DNA from 2 places in the Streptomyces flavalbus genome. Region 1 is predicted to be linked to the other one. Evidence: riboswitches for the same ligand, from Rfam matches in the RefSeq annotation. Region 1 holds a riboswitch; the other holds the start of a gene.
What was found. A riboswitch is a leader RNA that binds a small molecule or an ion and turns the genes downstream of it on or off. The one in region 1 is predicted to bind S-adenosylmethionine.
Positions count from the first base shown of each region.

Region 2: another riboswitch for S-adenosylmethionine. It lies ahead of ACFQZ6_RS09410 (aminotransferase class V-fold PLP-dependent enzyme); the one in region 1 lies ahead of thrC (threonine synthase).

Region 1 covers NZ_JBHTEB010000001.1:3,688,705-3,695,745, forward strand. The annotation lists gene groL (chaperonin GroEL) at 1-944, opposite strand, end outside; gene ACFQZ6_RS16460 (cold-shock protein) at 1,241-1,444, opposite strand; gene ACFQZ6_RS16465 (MoaD/ThiS family protein) at 1,863-2,138, opposite strand; gene thrC (threonine synthase) at 2,135-3,415, opposite strand; SAM riboswitch class I at 3,434-3,592, opposite strand; gene ACFQZ6_RS16475 (glucosyl-3-phosphoglycerate synthase) at 3,756-4,700, shown strand; gene ACFQZ6_RS16480 (alpha,alpha-trehalose-phosphate synthase (UDP-forming)) at 4,761-6,161, shown strand; gene otsB (trehalose-phosphatase) at 6,204-7,041, opposite strand, start outside.
Region 2 covers NZ_JBHTEB010000001.1:2,123,100-2,130,140, reverse strand. The annotation lists gene ctaE (aa3-type cytochrome oxidase subunit III) at 1-100, shown strand, start outside; gene qcrC (cytochrome bc1 complex diheme cytochrome c subunit) at 164-976, shown strand; partial or broken gene qcrA (cytochrome bc1 complex Rieske iron-sulfur subunit) at 973-2,033, shown strand; gene qcrB (cytochrome bc1 complex cytochrome b subunit) at 2,030-3,691, shown strand; gene trpD (anthranilate phosphoribosyltransferase) at 3,819-4,883, shown strand; SAM riboswitch class IV at 4,960-5,076, shown strand; gene ACFQZ6_RS09410 (aminotransferase class V-fold PLP-dependent enzyme) at 5,184-6,473, shown strand; gene ACFQZ6_RS09405 (Lrp/AsnC family transcriptional regulator) at 6,454-6,735, opposite strand; gene ACFQZ6_RS09400 (rhomboid family intramembrane serine protease) at 6,732-7,041, opposite strand, start outside.

The DNA.
Region 1 (7,041 bases):
AGGAGGTCCAGGGTCGCGTTCTCCAGCTTGAGGCCGACCTCCTCGGAGATGACCTCGCCACCGGTGAGGATGGCGATGTCGCCGAGCATGGCCTTGCGGCGGTCACCGAAGCCCGGGGCCTTGACGGCGACGGACTTGAAGGTGCCGCGGATCTTGTTGACGACCAGGGTCGACAGGGCCTCGCCCTCGACGTCCTCGGCGATGATCAGCAGCGGCTTGCCGGACTGCATGACCTTCTCCAGGAGCGGGAGCAGGTCCTTGACCGAGGAGATCTTGGAGTTGGCGATGAGGATGTAGGGGTCCTCGAGCGACGCCTCCATGCGCTCCATGTCGGTCGCGAAGTAGGCGGAGATGTAGCCCTTGTCGAAGCGCATACCCTCCGTCAGTTCGAGCTCCAGACCGAAGGTCTGGGACTCCTCGACGGTGATGACGCCTTCCTTGCCGACCTTGTCCATGGCCTCGGCGATCAGCTCGCCGATCTGGGTGTCGGCGGCGGAGATGGAGGCGGTGGAGGCGATCTGCTCCTTGGTCTCGACCTCCTTGGCCTGGTCGAGCAGGGCGCCGGAGACGGCCTCGACGGCCTTCTCGATGCCGCGCTTCAGGGCCATCGGGTTGGCACCGGCGGCGACGTTGCGCAGACCTTCCTTGACGAGGGCCTGGGCGAGGACGGTCGCGGTGGTCGTACCGTCACCGGCGACGTCGTCCGTCTTCTTGGCGACTTCCTTGACCAGCTCGGCGCCGATCTTCTCGTACGGGTCCTCCAGCTCGATCTCCTTGGCGATGGAGACGCCGTCGTTGGTGATCGTGGGGGCGCCCCACTTCTTCTCGAGGACGACGTTGCGACCCTTGGGGCCGAGCGTCACCTTGACGGCGTCCGCGAGCTGGTTCATGCCGCGCTCGAGGCCGCGCCGCGCCTCCTCGTCGAACGCGATGATCTTGGCCATGTGAAGTGGTCCCTCCAGGACTGGGGGTGATTCCTTCGGACCGCGCCCGCGCCCGCGACGGACGGCTCGCCTGCCGTGTGGTTCCTTGCCCCACCTGGCCTGCGGCCTCACCGACCCGGTCCTTCTTTGTCACTCTCACCTTCAGAGTGCTAACGCCAATGATTAGCACTCGACCCCGTCGAGTGCAAGGCGCGCCCGCGAAGCGGGCACGGCGCCGGGCACCGCGCCGGGCACAGCGAAGGGCCCGCACCGGCGGCGGATGACGCCTCCGATGCGGGCCCTACGCGGAAGAATGTTCAGGCGGTGACGCGAACCATGTCGGCCTGCGGGCCCTTCTGACCCTGCGAGATCTCGAACTCGACCCGCTGGCCCTCTTCCAGGGTGCGGTAACCGTCCATCTGAATCGCGCTGTAGTGGACGAAGACGTCCGCACCACCGTCGACCGCGATGAAGCCGTACCCCTTCTCCGCGTTGAACCACTTGACGGTGCCCTGAGCCATGCCTAACTCCCCTATTACTGGCCCTTGCACAGATCCACACTTCGCGGACCCGGGTCAGACCTCACCCCCCGTGGATCGGGGGCGTGCGCCGGAACGCGTCGACCGCGGCTGAATGTATCTGTCCAACTGCCGTCTGCAACAGGTCAGTCGGACGAGAAATCCGGGCAGCACCGGTCGGGAATTTGCCGAGAATTCACCAGAATTCAGGGCAAGTCGGGCCCGACAAAAGGATTGAATGGCGCAAAGGTGGCACACACTTTGGCTACTTCTTATCGCACGCGGAGCCGGAACTCATAGCCACTCGGCATCCGGAAGGCGACCCGTTCCCCAACTGTACCGCGCTCAATCACACGGAATGACCCCCTCCGCTTTTTGCGAAGGGGGTCACAGAGGGGGCGCGGGCGACGCTCGGCGGGGCTCAGCCTCCGGCGACCGCCGGGATGATCGACACACCGGCGCCGTCCGGGGTGGCCGTCTCCAGCCCCTGCTCGAAGCGCACGTCGTCGTCGTTGACGTACACGTTCACGAACCGGCGCAGCTTGCCCTGGTCGTCGAGGACGCGGGCGGCGATGCCGGTGTGGTTCTTCTCCAGGTCGGAGATGACCTCGGCGAGGGTCGCGCCCTCGGCGGCGACCTCGGCCTGGCCGCCGGTGTAGGTGCGCAGGATGGTGGGGATGCGAACGGTCACGCTCATGCGAGGCCAGCCTCTCGGAACGACTCCAGGTTGGGACGGATGGTCGCGGTCAGACCGGTACCGGCCACCGCGTCGAGGGTCTTCAGACCGTCACCGGTGTTGAGGACGACGGTGGTCAGCGTCGGGTCCAGGACCCCCGCCTCGATCAGCTTGCGCGTGACGCCCACCGTCACACCACCCGCCGTCTCGGCGAAGATGCCCTCGGTCCGCGCGAGCAGCTTGATGGCGTCGACGATCTCCGCGTCCGTGACGTCCTCGACGGCGCCGCCCGTGCGCCGGGCGATGTCCAGCACGTAGGGCCCGTCGGCCGGGTTGCCGATGGCCAGCGACTTGGCGATGGTGTCCGGCTTCTGCGGCCGTACGACGTCGTGCCCGGCCTTGAAGGCGGTGGACACCGGCGAGCAGCCGAGCGCCTGCGCCCCGAAGATCTTGTACGGCCGGTCCTCCACGAGGCCCAGCTCGACCAGCTCCCGCAGCCCCTTGTCGATCTTCGTGAGCTGGGAGCCGGAGGCGATCGGCACCACGATCTGGTCGGGCAGCCGCCAGCCGAGCTGCTCGCACACCTCGTACGCGAGCGTCTTGGAGCCCTCGGCGTAGTAGGGCCGCAGGTTCACGTTGACGAACCCCCAGCCCTCGCCCGCGGGGTCGCCGATCAACTCGGAGCAGAACCGGTTGACGTCGTCGTAGTTGCCCTGGATGCCGACCAGCTCGCCGCCGTAGACGGCGGCCATGACGACCTTGCCCTGCTCCAGGTCGTGCGGGATGAACACGCACGAGCGGAACCCGGCCCGCGCGGCGGCGGCACCGACGGCACCGGCGAGGTTCCCGGTCGACGAGCACGACAGGGTGGTGAACCCGAAGGCCCGCGCCGCCTCCAGCGCCTGCGCGACGACCCGGTCCTTGAAGGAGTGCGTCGGGTTACCGGAGTCGTCCTTCACATACAAACCGCCGGTGACGCCCAGCTCCCGCGCCAGGTTCCGGGCGTCGACGAGCTTGGTCCAGCCGGGGTTCAGGTTGGGCTTGTCGGCCACGTCGGCCGGAACGGGCAGCAGCGGCGCGTAACGCCAGATGTTCGCGGGCCCGGCCTCGATCCGCTGACGCAGCTCTTCGGCGTCGTAGGCGGAGAAGTCGTAGGCGATCTCCAGCGGCCCGAAACACTCCTCGCAGGCGAAGACGGGCCCGAGGGGTACCCGGTGTCCGCACTCCCGACAGGAGAGCGCCGCGGCGGGACCCAGGTCAACAGTGGGGGTGGCGCTTGCAACAGTCTGCACAGCCATGTGAGGCGAGGCCCTTTCTCCTCATCTTCCTCACGACGCATCTCGCCGTGAGACGGATTTGGCACCTTCCCTAGCCGGGAGCCTCGCGGAAGCGGTCGCCATCGACCGGTACGAGAACCGACTGGAGGGTTGCCGGGGCTTCAACGGGCCGTGTCCCTCTGCCCCTCTGGATGAGCGGTATGTGGTTGTGAACGCCGATGCCCCCCGACATGCGATGGTCATCCGCGTTGTTCAAGACTGTAACCGAAGGCCAGGACAGTTGAGATAGTCGTCCGAACCGCGAGATGGATCACACACGCACGCCGTGACCACCTGATCGAACAGTGAGGAGCCGCCAACTGTGCTGGAAGAAGTCGAGCGCTGGCTGAGCACCCGCTCCTGGTCCAAGACCGACCGACCGCTCCACCAGATACTGGCCGCGAAACGCGCGACGGGCCAGTCGGTCAGCGTCGTGCTGCCCGCGCTCAACGAGCAGGAGACGGTGGGCGACATCGTCGCCGCCATCCGCCACGATCTCGTCCACCAGGTGCCCCTGGTCGACGAGATCGTGGTCGTCGACTCCGGCTCCACCGACCAGACCGCCAAGGTGGCCGCCGCGGCGGGCGCCACGGTCGTGCACCGCGACGCGATCCTCCCGCGCGTCCCCACCGTCCCCGGCAAGGGCGAGGTCCTCTGGCGGTCCCTGCTGGCCACCTCGGGGGACATCGTCTGCTTCGTCGACGCCGACCTGAAGGAGTTCTCCTCCGACTTCGTCTCCGGCATCGTCGGCCCGCTGCTCACCGACCCCGGCGTGGACCTCGTCAAGGCCATGTACGACCGGCCCCTCGCCGGTACCGGCGGCCAGGGCGGCCGGGTCACCGAACTCATGGCCCGCCCCCTGCTCAACATGCACTGGCCGCAGCTCGCGGGCTTCGTGCAGCCGCTGGGCGGCGAGTACGCGGCCCGCCGCACGCTCCTCGAACAGCTCCCCTTCCCCGTCGGCTACGGCGTGGAGCTGGGGATGCTGGTCGACAGCCTGCACCTGGTGGGCCTAGACGCCCTCGCCCAGGTCGACGTGGGCGTCCGCAAGCACCGCCACCAGGACGGCCAGGCCCTCGGCCGGATGGCGGCGGCGATCTACCGCACCGCCCAGCTCCGGCTGGCCCGCGGCCATCTGATCCGGCCGTCCCTCACCCAGTTCGAACGCGGGGAGGACGGCTTCGAGCCACGCACCTACTCCGTCGACACCGAGGAACGGCCGCCGATGGTGGAGATCGCCGAGTACGCCTCCCGCAAGGTGGCGTGACCCGGCCAGCGTGCCGTACCGCACGTTTGAGCGTTTCCGGGCCGGGCTAGGTTGAGGCGTATGGCTTCCACGCAGGCTGCACAGGTGCTGGTCGCATCCAACCGCGGCCCGGTCTCCTACCAGGTGGACGAGGACGGCTCGCTGCACGCCAGACGCGGCGGCGGCGGGCTCGTCTCCGGACTCTCCGCGATCGGCCCCGACGCGGGCGCGCTCTGGGTCTGCTCGACCCTGGGCGACGGCGACCGCGAGGCGCTGCGCCGCGGCGTCTCGGAACCGGGCGTCCACATGCTGGACATCCCGGCGTCCGTCCACACGGCCGCCTACAACGGCATCGCGAACTCGGTCCTGTGGTTCGTCCACCACATGCTGTACGAGACCCCCGTCGCCCCCACCTTCGACGCGGAGTTCCGCGCCCAGTGGGACTCCTACGCCACCTACAACCGCGCCTTCGCCGAGGCACTGGCCGAGCAGGCGGCGCCCGAGGCGAGCGTGCTCGTCCAGGACTACCACCTCACCCTGGTCCCCGGGATGCTCCGCGCCCTCCGCCCCGACCTGCGCATCGGGCACTTCTCGCACACGCCCTGGGCGCCCCCCGAGTACTTCCGCGTCCTCCCCGACGACATCGCCGCCGAGATCCTCGACGGCATGTTGGGCGCCGACCGCCTCGGCTTCCTCACCCGGCGCTGGGCGGACGCCTTCACCGCCTGCTGCGAGGCGCTCACCGACGGCCTCGGCGCGACCCGGGTGGGCGTGCACGGCCTGGGCGCCGACGCGGACTTCCTCCGCGACCGGGCCCACCAGCCGGACGTGGCGGACCGGATGGACGCCCTGCGCGCGGAGATCGGCACGGCACCCGACGGGAGCCCCCGCAGGACGATCGTGCGCGTGGACCGCACGGAACTGTCCAAGAACATCGTCCGGGGCCTGCACGCCTACCGGCACCTCCTCGACACCCGCCCCGAGTGGCACGACCGCGTCACCCACGTGGCGTTCGCCTACCCGTCGCGGCAGGACCTCGCCGTGTACCGCGACTACACGGCGGAGGTGCGGCGGGTCGCCGAGCAGATCAACGCCGACCACGGCACACCGACCTGGACGCCGGTCATCCTGCACGTCAAGGACGACTTCGCCCGCTCCCTGGCGGCGTACCGCCTCGCCGACGTGGCCCTCGTCAACCCCATCCGGGACGGCATGAACCTCGTCGCCAAGGAGGTGCCGGTCGTCTCCGACGACGGCTGCGCGCTCGTGCTCTCCCGGGAGGCGGGGGCGTACGAGGAGCTGTCCGAGGACGCGATCGCGGTCAACCCCTACGACGTCGTCCAGACGGCGGACGCGCTGCACGCCGCCCTGACCCTGCCGCCGGGCGAGCGCGCGGAGCGCACCAAGCGGCTGGCCGCGGCGGCGACGGCGCTCCCGCCGACCCGCTGGTTCCTGGACCAGCTCAACGAACTGAAGCGGTGACCTGACGGGGCGGCCGGGGACGGGCCCCGGCCGCCGCGGGCCTCACACCGCGGCGCCGGCCAGGGACGTGAGGAGGTCGATGACGCCCTCCGGGCCGAGGACCGTGAGGTCGGCCTGGTCGCGGAGGGCGGGCACCTCCTCGGAGCCGCTGCTGCACACCAGCACCCCGAACGTGCCCTCGGCGCGGAGCCGGGTCACGGCGGCGAAGGCGGGCAGGTCCCCGAGGTCGTCGCCCGCGTAGAGGACGGACTCCGCGCCAATCTCCCGGACGTGGTCCAGCAGGGCCATGCCCTTGTCCATCCCCGCTGGCCGCAGCTCCAGCACCAGCCGCCCCGGCTCCACGACCAGCCCGTGCCGCGCCGCCAGCTCCCCCAGCGGCTCCCGCAGCACCTCGAACGTGCCCTGGGGATCACGCGCCCGCCGGGTGTGCACGGCGACGGCCCGCCCCTTCTCCTCGACCCACGCGTCGCCGTCCGCGACGCCCAGCCGCTCCAGCACGCCGGGCAGCTCCGCCCGTACCGCCGCCACACCCGCGTCCGGCGGCGGCGCCGTCACCTTCCCGGTCACCGCGTCCCACCGCTCGGCGCCGTAGTGCCCGAGCACCACCAGGTGCTCCAGGCCCGCCACGCCCGCGAACCCCCCGTAGCGCACGGCGACCTCGGCCGGACGGCCGGTGATCACCACCACGGACGCCACCTTCGGCGCCAGCGAGGCCAGCGCGGGCACCACCCCCGGGTGCGCCCGTGCCGACTCCGGGTCGGCGACGATCGGCGCCAGCGTGCCGTCGAAGTCGAGGGCGATCACCGCGCGCGAGGGCCGCGCCAGCATCGCCTCAAGGCCGTCACGCCCGGCCTGCGTACCCGGCGTGGGAAGAGATCCG
Region 2 (7,041 bases), 1.6 Mb from region 1:
CCACGAGCAGGCGACCGCCGCCATCGTCGTGTCCTACTACTGGCACTTCGTCGATGTCGTCTGGATCGGCCTCTTCGCCACGATCTACATGATCAAGTAGCCGGGCCCGCTCCCGCACCTTCCCGAAGCATCGACGCAGAAGATCCTGACACCGGGGTAATCCGTGAAAAAGCTCTCCGCACGACGACGCCATCCGCTGGCGGCGGTCGTCGTCCTACTCCTCGCGCTGGCGGCCACTGGGGGGCTGTACACCGCGTTCGCACCCGCGGATAAGGCTCAGGCCGACGAAACCGCCCAGTCCCTCACCATCGACGAGGGGAAGAAGCTGTACGCAGTCGGCTGCGCCAGTTGCCACGGCACCGGCGGTCAGGGCACCTCCGACGGTCCCAGCCTGGTCGGTGTGGGCGCCGCGGCCGTCGACTTCCAGGTCTCCACGGGCCGGATGCCCGCCGCGACCTCGCAGGGCGCCCAGGTGCCGCGCAAGAAGACCGTCTACTCGCAGGCGGAGATCGACCAGCTCGCCGCGTACATCGCCTCCCTCGGCGCCGGTCCTGCCGTGCCGAACGAGGACCAGTACAGCCTTGAGGGCGCCGACGTCGGCAAGGGCGGTGAGCTGTTCCGCAACAACTGCGCGCAGTGCCACAACTTCACCGGCAAGGGCGGTGCCCTCACCAAGGGCAAGTACGCGCCGACGCTTGAGGGTGTCGACCCGAAGCACATCTACGAGGCCATGCTGACCGGCCCGCAGAACATGCCTTCGTTCCCCGACACCACGCTGACGGAGCAGAACAAGAAGGACATCATCGCGTACCTGAACGCGGTCAACGGCGACGATGCGAAGACCCCCGGCGGCATGGAGCTGGGCGGCCTCGGGCCGGTCAGTGAGGGCCTCTTCGCCTGGGTCTTCGGTCTGGGCGCACTGATCGCGGTCGCCGTCTGGGTCGCCGCTCGGACCGCAAAGGCCAAGAAGTCATGAGTAGCCAAGACATTCCAGAAGAGAACCTGCCCGCTGAGCAGGACACCGCCAAGGGCGGCACGGTAGGCGTCGCGGACGAGAAGCACCCGTTCGCCGACCCGGGCCTGCCGCCGCACGAGTACCGCGTCCAGGACATCGACGAGCGGGCCGCCAAGCGGTCCGAGCGCGTGGTGTCGCTGCTGTTCACGGTGTCGATGCTGGCCACCATCGGCTTCATCGCCGCGTTCGTGTCGTTCCCGGTCGACAAGATCGTCTACATCTTCCCGTTCGGGCACATCAGCGCGCTGAACTTCGCGCTGGGCCTGACGCTCGGTGTGGCGCTGTTCTCGATCGGCGCGGGCGCCATCCACTGGGCCCGGACCCTGATGTCCGACCACGAGGTCGTGCAGGAGCGGCACCCCATCGAGGCGTCGCCCGAACTGCGCGAGACCATCAAGGACGAGTGGACGCAGGGCGCGCGGGAGTCGCAGCTCGGCCGCCGCAAGCTGCTGCGCAACACCATGCTCGGCGCGCTGACCCTGGTGCCGCTCACCGGTGTCGTGCTGCTGCGCGACCTCGGCCCGCTGCCCGGCACCAAGCTCCGCCACACCCTGTGGAGCAAGGGCAAGCTGCTCGTCAACATGAACACCGACGAGCCGCTGCGTCCGGCGGACATCGCCGTCGGCTCGCTCACGTTCGCCAAGCCCGAGGGCCTGGACGAGCACGCCGAGGACTTCAACAACGAGATCGCCAAGGCCGCCCTGATGATCGTCCGGCTCCAGCCGGGTGACATCAAGGACAAGCGCGAGCTCGAGTGGTCGCACGAGGGCATCGTGGCGTACTCCAAGATCTGCACCCACGTCGGTTGCCCGATCTCGCTGTACGAGCAGCAGACGCACCACGTCCTGTGCCCGTGCCACCAGTCCACCTTCGACCTGTCCGACGGGGCCGGGTCATCTTCGGACCCGCCGGACACGCTCTTCCGCAGTTGCGGATCGGCGTGAACGACGAGGGGTACCTCGAAGCGCTCGGCGACTTCGAGGAGCCCGTCGGTCCTGCATTCTGGGAGCGCGGATGAGCACTACCGCCAGCAGCACGAGCCCGTCGGGCGCCACGGCGCCGGGCCGCTCGCGCGGAAAGGCCCCGGCCGGTGAGCGTCTCGCCGACTGGGCGGACGGCCGCCTGGGGATCTACTCCCTGGCCAAGAACAACGTACGCAAGATCTTCCCCGACCACTGGTCGTTCATGTTGGGTGAGGTCGCGCTCTACAGCTTCGTCATCATCATCCTCACGGGTGTGTACCTGACGCTGTTCTTCCACCCGTCGATGAACGAGGTGGAGTACCACGGCAGCTACGTCCCCATGCAGGGACAGCTGATGAGCGAGGCGTACAAGTCGACGCTGGACATCAGCTTCGACGTCCGCGGCGGTCTGCTGATCCGGCAGATCCACCACTGGGCGGCGCTGATCTTCCTCGCGGCGATGTTCGTGCACATGATGCGCGTCTTCTTCACCGGCGCGTTCCGCAAGCCGCGTGAGGTCAACTGGCTCTTCGGCTTCCTGCTGTTCGTCCTCGGCATGTTCACCGGCTTCACCGGTTACTCGCTCCCGGACGACCTGCTCTCCGGCACCGGTGTCCGCTTCACCCAGGGCGCGATCCTGGCCACGCCGGTCATCGGCACGTACCTGTCGATGTTCCTGTTCGGCGGCGAGTTCCCCGGTCACGACTTCGTGGCGCGGTTCTACTCGATCCACATCCTGCTGCTGCCGGGCATCATGATCGGTCTGGTGACCGCCCACCTGATCCTGGTGTGGACCCAGAAGCACACGCAGTTCGCGGGTGCCGGGAAGACCAACAAGAACGTCGTCGGTATGCCGTTCATGCCGGTGTACGTGGCCAAGGCCGGAGGCTTCTTCTTCCTGGTCTTCGGTGTCATCGCGGTGATCGCCGCGGTCGCGCAGATCAACCCGATCTGGGCGATCGGCCCCTACCGTCCCGACCAGGTGTCCACGGGCGCCCAGCCGGACTGGTACATGGGCTTCGCCGAGGGCCTGGTGCGCTACTTCCCGGGCTGGGAGGTCAACTTCTGGGGTCACACGCTCGTCCTGGGCGTGTTCATCCCGCTGGTGATCTTCGGTCTGGTGCTGGTGGCGATCGCGGCCTACCCGTTCATCGAGGCGTGGGTCACCGGCGACAAGCGCGAGCACCACATCCTGGACCGCCCGCGCAACGCCCCGACGCGCACCGCGTTCGGCGTCTCCTGGATCACGCTGTACATGGTCACGCTGGTCGGTGGTGGCAACGACCTGATCGCCACCCACTTCCACCTGTCGATCAACGCGGTCACCTGGTTCGTCCGGATCTTCTTCTTCGCCGGACCGGTCCTCGCGTTCATCGTCACCCGGCGGATCTGCCTGGGCCTGCAGCGCCGCGACAAGGAGAAGGTGCTGCACGGCCGGGAGACCGGCACGATCAAGCGCCTGCCGCACGGCGAGTTCATCGAGATCCACGAGCCGCTGAGCCAGGACCAGCTCCACACCCTCACCGCCCACGAGCAGTACAAGCCGCTCGAACTCGGCCCCGCGGTCGACGAGAACGGTGTGGAGCGCAAGGTGAAGGGCTCCGAGAAGCTGCGCGCCAAGCTGAGCAAGGCGTACTTCGGCGAGGAGTCGCAGATCGCCAAGCCCACCGTCGAGGAGTACAAGGAGATCACGAGCGGCCACGGCCACCACTGATCCCGCGTTCGCCACGCCACACGAAGGGCCCCCGTCCGGTGTTCGGACGGGGGCCCTTCGGCGCGCCCGGACCTGGATAGGCTGGCCCCACCGACTGTCCTACGACGATCACGATCAGGAGCGGCTGATGAGCGCTGTGACCCCCGCTGGAGGCGACACCGCGGCGGGCCGTTCCTGGCCCGCCCTGCTGAACGGCCTGCTGGATGGCCAGGACCTGAGCGCCGACGCCACCGCCTGGGCGATGGACAGGATCATGAGCGGTGAGGCGACGGACGCCCAGATCGCCGGGTTCGCGGTGGCGCTGCGGGCCAAGGGGGAGACCGTCGAGGAGATCTCCGGCATGGTCCGCACGATGTACGAGCACGCCAACGTGATCGAGGTGCCGGGCGACACCGTCGACATCGTCGGCACCGGCGGCGACGGCGCCAGGACGGTGAACATCTCCACCATGTCGTCGATCGTCATCGCCGGTACCGGCGCGAAGGTCGTCAAGCACGGCAGCCGGGCGGCCTCCTCGGCGTCCGGCGCCTCCGACGTGCTGGAGAAGCTCGGCGTCAACCTGGAGCTGACGCCGCAGCGGGTCGCGGAGGTCGCGGAGGAGGCCGGGATCACCTTCTGCTTCGCGGTGAAGTTCCACCCGGCGCTGCGCCATGTGGCCGCCGCGCGCGGCCAGTTGGGCATCCGGACGACCTTCAACTTCCTCGGTCCGCTGACCAACCCGGCCAAGGTGCGGGCGCAGGCCGTCGGGGTCGCCTCGCTGCGGATGGCGCCGATCATGGCGGGGGTGCTGGCGGAGCGCGGCAACTCCTCGCTGGTGTTCCGCGGCGACGACGGCCTGGACGAACTGACGACCACCTCGACCTCCCGGGTGTGGATCGTCCGGGACGGCAAGGTCACCGAGGAGACCTTCGACCCGGCGGACGTCGGCCTGCGGCGGGTGCCGGTGGAGGCGCTGCGCGGCGCCGACGCCTCCTACAACGCCGAGGTCGCCCGGCGGCTGCTGGACGGCGAGGAGGGCCCGGTGCGCGACGCGGTCCTGCTGAACTCGGCGGCGGCGCTGGCGGCGCTCGAACCGGAGGACGGGCCGCTGGTGGACCGCATCCGGTTCGGCATGGCGAAGGCGGCGGAGGCCATCGACTCCGGCGCGGCCAAGCGCACCCTGGACCGCTGGGTGGCGGTCAGCAACGCGTGAGTTCCGTGCGGGGCGCGGTCCGGATCCTGGACCGCGCCCTTGCGCGTCGAAGATCGTATGGCAAGATGCCGTACCAGGTCATGAGTGACAGCCAATAGGCCCCGGCTGGCTGTCCGGCAACCCTCCGTCCGTGGCGGGGTGCCCCGGGTGAAGACCAGGCCGTGAACAGCAGGGTTCATGGCAAGCGCGGTCGTCGAGGAGTTCTTCCATGAGTCAGCGAATGCGATAGGGCCGCCGAGCCCCGCCTCCGCACGCCCTCTTCCCTCTCCTCTTCTCTCTTTCCTCGCATGGGGGTTCGCCATGTCCGTCGTCACACCCGTCTGTGCCCCGCTGCCCGTTCTGGGCCGGGATGTCACCGTTCCGCTCGCCAGCGGCGGCGAGACCACCTACGCCGCGCTCGACTACGCCGCCAGCGCCCCCGCCCTGCAACGGGTCTGGGACGACGTGGCCGCCTACGTGCCGTACTACGGCAGCGTCCACCGGGGCGCCGGGTACCTCTCGCGGCTCTCCACCGACCTGTTCGAGAAGGCCCGCGCCACCGTCGCCGCGTTCCTGGACTGCCGGGCCGACGACCAGGTGGTCTTCACCCGGTCGACGACGGACTCGCTGAACCTGCTCGCCGCCGCGCTGCCCGCCGACTGCCGGGTCTTCGTCTTCGAGACCGAGCACCACGCCGCCCTGCTGCCCTGGAACAGCGCCCGCGTCACCGTGCTCGACGCCCCGCGCGGCCCCGGCGAGGCGGTGGCGACGCTGGAGCGCGCCCTCGCCGACCGTGACGACCCGCACGGCCCCGCCCTGGTCTGCGTCACCGGCGCCTCCAACGTCACCGGCGAGCTGTGGCCGGTCACCGAGCTGGCCGCCGCCGCCCACGCGCACGGCGCCCGGATCGTCCTGGACGCCGCCCAGCTCGCCCCGCACCACCCGGTGAGCGTGCGTGACCTGGACGTCGACTGGGTCGCCTTCTCCGGGCACAAGCTGTACGCGCCCTTCGGCTCGGGTGTCCTCGCGGGGCGTGCCGACTGGCTGCGGGAGGCCGAGCCGTACCTCGCGGGCGGGGGCGCGAGCCGGGGTGTGGTGCGGCGCGCGGACGGGGGAGTGGAGGTGCGGTGGCAGGAGGGCGCCGCGCGGCACGAGGCGGGCTCGCCCAACGTCATCGGCGCCTACGCCATCGCCTCCGCCTGCACGGCGCTCACCGAGGCGGGGTTCGAGGCGCTGGTCGCCCGGGAGCGGTACCTGATCGAGAAGGTGCGGGCGGGCCTCGGCGACCTTCCCGAGGTCCGCTTCCTGTCGCTGTTCGGGGACGACGCCCCGCGCGTGGGGGTGCTGTCCCTCGTGGTCGACGGCTGGCCCAGCGCCGACCTGGCGACGGCCCTGTCCGCGGAGTACGGCATCGGGGTGCGGGCGGGCCTGTTCTGCGCCCACCCCCTGGTGCGCACGCTCCTCGACGGCGCCGACGCCACCTGTGAGTCCGCCGAGGGGCCCAGCGCGCTGCGGGTGAGCTTCGGCGCCGGGACGCCGGACGAGCACGTGGACCGCTTCGTGGCCGCGGTCCGCCAGCTCGTGTCCCGCGCTACGAGTCCAGGCCGATAGCGAACGCGGCCTCCAGGTCGTGCTGCGAGTACGTCCGGAAGGCCACGTGGGTGTCCGTCGCCTCGACGCCGGGGATCTTGCTGATCCGCCCCGGGATGACCTCCGCCAGGTCCTCGTGCTCCCGCACCCGGACCATCGCGATCAGGTCGTACGTCCCGGTCACGGAGAACACCTCGCTCACGCTCTCCAGGGAGGCGATCTGCTCGGCGATCTCGGGGATGCGGTCCACGCTGGTCTTGATGAGGACGATCGCGGTGATCACGGCTGGTTCTCTCCCTCGGGGGCCTGGGCTGGAGCGGCGGGCTTCACTCTAGTCCTCCCCCCGAACCGGGCCCACGCGAAGCAGAAGCCGAGGCCGAAGCCCAGCAGGTGGGCCAGGTAGGCCACCCCGGGTCCCTGGGTGGCCCGCCCCGCCGCCAGCCACTGCAGGACCGCCCAGAACGGCAGCACCACCCAGGCCGGGAACCGCACCGGCAGGAAGAACAGGAACGGCAGGAGACTGGTGACGCGGGCGTCGGGGAAGAGGAACAGGAACGCGCCGAGCACCGCCGAGATCGCCCCCGAGGCG